2 linked regions of the Syntrophobacter fumaroxidans MPOB genome follow. The protein of the gene in region 2 interacts with the protein of the main gene of each other region in a pairwise test. Links are inferred from orthologs where the notes say so. Each region holds a gene or a part of one and is shown on either strand. Other genes may lie near its edges.

Region 1 (3,084 bases), 780 kb from region 2 along the record:
GGGCACGACCCGCATCGAGCCTCTGCGCATGAATTCCTTGCGCAACTCTCCGGCAAAGATGGCGCCCAGGTCGGGTTCCGAAGTCTTGTTCTCGAAAACGGGGATGGCGATATTGTGCAACCCCGGCTTCGGTCCCGGCCCCTCTCCGGAGAAGTGATACCCGCACCCTGTCGTGCAGAGCAGCAGAACAACCGCGACGATGAGGAGTCTCGAACGGATTTGCATGACGTTGCGCTCTTTCTGCCGGAAGGCGGCCTATACGACGACGTTGATGATCTTTTTCGGAACGACGACGACCTTCCTCACCGGCTTTCCGGCAATGAATTCCTGCACGCGGGAATCGGCCAGCGCGGCCGCTTCCATCTGCTCCGGGGTCGCGTCGGAGGGAACGGTGATCCGACTGCGCAGTCTCCCGTTCACCTGCACCACGAGCATGACTTCTTCGGCCTGCAGGGCTTTCCCGCTCCATTCGGGCCAGGGTTCGAGCAGAACGCTTCGGGTATGTCCCAGTTCGTGCCAGATCTCTTCGGCGATGTGCGGCGCCATGGGAGAGACGAGCAGGATCAGCGCCTCCACCGCCTCCTTCACCACCGGCCAGATGTTCCCGGCCCTGGAGCCGCCTTCCACCACCTGGTAAATCTGGTTCACCAGTTCCATGATCGCCGCGATGGCCGTGTTGAAATGGAAGCGGTCCCGGATGTCTTCGGTCACCTTCTTGATGGTCTGGTGCGTCTTGCGATGCAGGGCTTCAAGCGGTTCCGGAAGCGCTCCGCCGCCGTTGTGGCGCGGCGCGGACCGCAAGGCGTCGAGATTGTCGGAAACCAGTCGCCAGATCCGGGACAGGAACCGGAATGACCCTTCCACGCCCTGGTCGCTCCATTCCAGATCCTTTTCGGGCGGGGAGGCGAACAGGCAGAAGAGGCGCACCGTGTCCGCGCCGTAGGCCTTGATCATGTCGTCCGGGTCCACCACGTTCCCCTTGGACTTGCTCATCTTGGCCCCGTCCTTGATCACCATGCCCTGGGTGAGCAGGTTCCTGAAGGGTTCGTCGACCTCGAGCGCCCCCATGTCCCGCAGCACCTTCACGAAGAAACGCGAATACAGCAGGTGGAGCACGGCGTGTTCGATGCCGCCGATGTACTGGTCCACGGGCATCCAGTACTTGACTTTGGGCAGATCGAGCGGCCCCTGATCGTACCTCGCACACGCAAACCGGGCAAAATACCAGGACGATTCCACGAAGGTGTCCATGGTGTCCGTTTCCCGGCGTGCGGGACCGCCACAACGCGGACAGTCGGTGTTGAGGAAAGGAGCGTGCGCCGGAAGGGGGGAGGCGCCGTTGGGCAGCAGCGCGACGTCCGTCGGCAGAACCACCGGCAGATCCTTTTCGGGAACGGGAACGGTTCCACACTTGTCGCAATAGACGATCGGGATGGGGGCACCCCAATAACGCTGACGTGAAATCCCCCAGTCTCTCAGCCGGTACTGGACGGTTTGCTCCCCGAGGCCCTTCCCGGCCAGGTCCGCGGTGATGGCGGTGCGGGCCTCGGCGGACGCCATGCCCGAATACGCGCCGGAATCGACCAGCACGCCGTCGTCTTCGAAGGCCGCGGACAGTTCCTGCGCGGCCGGAGCGGCCGCCGCATCGGCCGGCTTGATGACCACCTTGACGGGCAGCCCGTATTTGCGCGCGAATTCGAAGTCGCGCTGATCGTGGGCGGGAACGGCCATGACCGCTCCCGTACCGTATTCCATCACCACGAAGTTGGCGACGTAAATCGGCATTTTCGCCCCGGTGACCGGGTTGATGCAGCAGCTTCCGGTGAAAACCCCCTCCTTTTCGAGCAGCTCGGCCTCACGGTCGTTGCGCTTCGCCTGCTTGGCGGCCTGGACGAACCGCAGCACTTCGGATTCCTGGGGATTTCCACGACAGAGCCCCTCCACCAGGGGGTGTTCGGGGGCCAGGCTCATGAACGTCGCCCCGAAGAGCGTGTCGGCGCGCGTGGTGAACACCGTGATGGAACCGTCCCCGGATGCCAGGGGAAACAGGAGCTTGCTTCCAAGGCTCTTGCCGATCCAGTTCTGCTGCATGGTGAGCACCCGCTCCGGCCAGCCCGGCAGCCGGTGGGTATAATCCAGCAGTTCTTCCACGTAATCGGTGATTTTAAAGAACCACTGTTCCATTTCCTTCTGGACCACGGGCTGGTCGCAACGCCAGCATGCCCCGCCTTCGACCTGCTCGTTGGCGAGGACCGTCAGGCAGGTGCCGCACCAGTTGACGTACGCGCTGCGCTTGTACGCCAGCCCCTTTTCGTACATCTTCAGGAAGAACAGCTGCTCCCAGCGGTAGTAGGACACGTCGCAGGTGGCGAATTCGCGGGACCAGTCGTAGGAAAATCCCAATTGCTTCAACTGGCTGCGCATGTACGCGATGTTCTCGTAGGTCCAGCGGGCAGGGTGGGTTTTCGCCTTGATCGCGGCGTTTTCGGCCGGCATGCCGAACGCGTCCCACCCCATGGGGTGCAGCACATTGTAGCCCCGCATCCTCAGGAAGCGGGCGACCACGTCCCCGATCGAATAGTTGCGGACGTGCCCCATATGGATGCGCCCCGAGGGATAGGGGAACATTTCCAGGAGATAGAACTTCTCCCGGCCGGGAATCTCGGAAACCTCGAAGAGCTTTTCCCGTTCCCAATGTTCCTGCCATTTCTTCTCGATACGCTTCGGTGCATATTTATAGTCCATCATCCGCCTCATTTTGCTCGATAGGGTTTGCGCGGCACCCCCGCACAACGGAACTCGCCGGAATAAATCGCAGTTTTTTTAGCACAGTCCGGGCTTTTTAGCAACATCAAGGCCCGAGCGGGAGGGAGACGGAAGATGCGGGAGTCGGACCGGAGAGAAGGCTTCAAACAGAGGGGCCGCCCCGTCAGTCAAGCCGGAGCCTGGGAACGGACAGCTCGGAGTGACGCTTTCGAACGGAGTCCCGCCCCGCCGAGGCGAGGCGCTCATTCCCTCTCTCTTTCCCAATCGTTGCACCGGTGTCCCCCCTCGTTCGGGGGCGAAACAGTCGCGTGCAACAGG
Region 2 (3,449 bases):
TCGTAAAAACGCCTTGCGACGACGCGGCGTCCAATGAAACACCATGCCGCCCGAGGTTTGACGGAACCTCGGGCGGCGGTAGCGTTTCCACCAGCTCTTCAGCCTTCGAAATGCCGGTTTCTCAACCTATTCGCTCACGAATAGAAAATACAGGTTCACCACCAACAAACCCAGAGTTCCTCCCACGAACGTGAGGATGTCCCTGAGCGGCATGGTTTCTCCCGGAGGTGAAATCGTCGCCTGTGCCAGGAACAGGAAAGCCACAAACGACCCGAGTGCCAGCAGAATGCGGAAGCGTCTCTTCCAGACCAGGAGCCCCAGGATCGGAAGCCCCACCAACCACACATAGGGATTCCTTATCACGGCCTTGGGATCGAGTTGGCGGACAGCGTTCAAAATAGTCGGGAAATCCCACGCCACAAAGAACTTCACCAGGTGGTCCCAATATTCTTTCACGTTCAGGCCCCCCATCTTCCAAAGGTTATTTCGAATCGGACAAATTCTCCCCGGAAATCTTCCTCCCTCACTTCCACTTCGGTCACGCGACTCATGGGACTGCCTTTCCGGCACCATTCGACCATCCGTGCGACCTTGTCGGCATCCCCCTCGAATACGGCTTCGACCCTGCCGTCCGGGAGGTTTCTGACCCATCCGCCGATGCCCAGGTGGTAGGCCGCCTCTTGCGTATAGGCACGGAAGGCCACACCATGCACCCGCCCCGATATCCACACGTGGGCGCGCCGTTTATCCATGATTCCCTTCTCCCCTCCAGGGAACTTGTGACGATTACATCCCGAGTCGCTCGAGAAATTCCCTTTCATCCAGGATCGTAATCCCTAACTGTCTTGCCTTTTCGACCTTCGATCCCGGATCGGCACCGGCCACGACGATGTCCGTCTTCCTGCTCACACTGTCGGACACCCTGGCCCCCCTCGATGCCGTCAGGGCCGCCGCATTCGATCGGGTCATCGAGCTGAGCGCGCCGGTGAAAACAACCGTCTTCCCGTTCCAGAATGCATCCACCGGCCCGGCTTCAGGCTCGGTGGCCGCCATCTCGAGTCCCGCGCTCAGCAGGCTTTCGACCAGCGTCCGATTGGCGGGAAGCGAGAAATAATGGACCACGCTCCTGGCCACCACCTCTCCGACGCCGTTGACGCTCATCAGCTCCTCCACGGAAGCCCGGCGTACGGCATCGAGCGTCCCGAATCGCTCCGCCAGCAACCGGGCAACGTGGCTCCCCACGTGATAGATGCCGAGCGCGTAGAGGAAATCCGCCAGGTTGGTCTTCTTGCTTCTCTCGATCGATTCGACCAGGTTGCGGGACGACTTTCCGGCAAACCCCGGGAGCTGCTCCAGTGTCTCGACGCTCAGCCGGTAGAGGTCCGACACCGATTCAACGATGCCCCGGTCCACAAGCATCGAAACGATGTTCTTGCCCAGACCTTCGATATTCATTGCGTCCCGGCTCGCAAAATGACGCAGGGACGCCTTGATTTGAGCCGGACAGTTGCGATTCAGACAGCGATGGACCGCTTCTTCCGGCAGGCGCACGACCTCCGACCCGCAGGAAGGGCACTGCCCGGGCATCTGGAAAACCTCCTCACCACCCGTCCTGGCTTCCCCGATGACCTCGACGACCTCCGGAATCACGTCCCCCGCGCGGCGCACCATCACCTGGTCGCGCACACGAATGTCTTTGCGCTCCACCTCATCCTGATTGTGCAGAGTCGCCCTTCTGACGGTGACGCCGCCCACCGTCACGGGCTCCAATTCCGCCACCGGGGTCAGTACTCCGGTCCGACCCACCTGCACCTTGATGTCGAGGACCCGAGTCCGCGCCTGGTGGGGCGAAAACTTATACGCAATGGCCCATCGGGGGCTTCTGGATTTTTCACCAAGCATTTCCTGCCACTCGATGGAATTCACCTTCACGACCACGCCGTCGATTTCAAAAGGCAGAGCGTCCCGTCCTGCCGCAATCTCATTGTAGAAGCTCACGGCATCCTCGATGGACGGGCAGACCCTGGACAGAGGATTGACGGGAAGACCCCACCGACGGAGCTGCTCCAGGGTCTGTGCCTGGGTCTTGAAGCGATAACCCGACACTTCTCCCACACCGTAGAAAAAAGCTTTCAGTGAACGCGCCGCGGTGACCGAAGGATCGAGCTGACGCAACGATCCCGCCGCGGCATTGCGTGGATTTGCGAAAAGCGGCTCACCGGCTTGTTCGCGGCTCCTGTTGAGGGCGGCAAAGTCCTTCCTGTCCATGTAGACTTCGCCCCGGACGGCAATCCGAGCCGGCGGGGAAGCCCCCCCCGCACCCGCGTAGAGCTTCAGGGGAATCGCCCTTATGGTCTTTGCGTTGCGTGTCACGTCCTCTCCCACATACCCGTCGCCCCGGGTGCCGGCACCGGTCAGCTCACCGTTTTCATAGACCAGTTCAACCGCCAGCCCGTCCATCTTCGGCTCCGCCATGAAGTCGACGTCGCCCCTGTCTCCCAGGATCTTCCGCACCCGACGGGCAAACTCGAAGACTTCCGCCTCCGACATCGCGTTCTCGAGACTCAACATGGGTATCGTATGGGGAAAGGGCAGGAATTTCTCGGCCGGGGCCGCCCCCACCCTCTGTGTCGGCGAATCGGGCGTGATGAGCGCCGGGTAGGATTCTTCCAAACGGACCAGTTCGCGAAACAGCCCGTCGTAGGCCTCATCGCTGATTTCCGGACGGTCGAGGACATAATAGAGATAGTTGTGATGCCGGATTTCCTCCCTCAAGGCCTCAATCCTGGCATGTGCTTTCTCGCGGTCCGGCATCGCCCTTACCCCTTCGACAAGAAAGTCGTAGAAAGAATATGATAACACGGCAGGCACGCCGGCACCACATTACCGCCGGTCCCCGCCCGCTCCGGCACGTACCGACCCGCTTCGGGGAGAGTTGGAAATGCTTGAAGGCAGGTACGGCCGTCACGCAAACGGCTCACTCTTCTTTCATCCTCCGGGCAACCACCGAAAGCACGGCGTCCACCACTTTCTCCCTGGTCTCCAGGAACCTCGGCTCTCTGTACCCGTGCACCCAGTGCATCGAATGCAGCTCATCGGAAACGGTCAGAACCACAGCCAGCCGAATCTGCCTGAAAGCGGCCACGGTGAGCAGAGCCGACGTCTCCATGTCCACGGCCAGGACACCGGAATTCTGGTACTGCAACACCTTCCGACGAGTTTCACGATAAGGGGCGTCGGTAGTCCAGACAGACCCCTCGTGTACCTTGACCCCCCTCGCCGACAGGTCCGCAATGAGCGAATCGCGAAGCTCATTGGAAGGTCCCCGTAAAGCGTCGCCTCCCAGGGGATAATGATCGGACGTCCCCTCTTCACTGACCGCGGTGTCGGGGACGACCACGTCCCCAACGCTCACCCGCCCCTGAAGAGACCCGCACCAGCCGACCGCA

The links. Proteins that work in one complex are often made in the same cells at the same time.
Region 1: the proteins of ligA (region 2) and leuS interact in binary tests that used the Escherichia coli proteins (3 or more experiments, as listed by UniProt). The link is inferred for Syntrophobacter fumaroxidans MPOB from one-to-one orthologs.

Annotation. Positions count from the first base shown.
Region 1 is NC_008554.1:2,549,343-2,552,426, reverse strand. It holds leuS (leucine--tRNA ligase), read right to left. Parts: upstream 2,746-3,084; coding sequence 256-2,745; downstream 1-255. Other genes in the region: SFUM_RS10795 (LptE family protein), read right to left, coding at 1-225.
Region 2 is NC_008554.1:1,766,483-1,769,931, forward strand. What follows is about bases 301-3,227. They hold ligA (NAD-dependent DNA ligase LigA), read right to left. Parts: upstream 2,815-3,227; coding sequence 787-2,814; downstream 301-786. Other genes in these bases: SFUM_RS07400 (hypothetical protein), read right to left, coding at 301-456; SFUM_RS07405 (acylphosphatase), read right to left, coding at 459-752; SFUM_RS07415 (nucleoside phosphorylase), read right to left, coding at 2,978-3,227. Also shown: SFUM_RS07395 (HU family DNA-binding protein), read left to right, coding at 1-6; more of SFUM_RS07400, read right to left, coding at 127-300; more of SFUM_RS07415, read right to left, coding at 3,228-3,449. UniProt on the Escherichia coli protein: DNA ligase that catalyzes the formation of phosphodiester linkages between 5'-phosphoryl and 3'-hydroxyl groups in double-stranded DNA using NAD as a coenzyme and as the energy source for the reaction.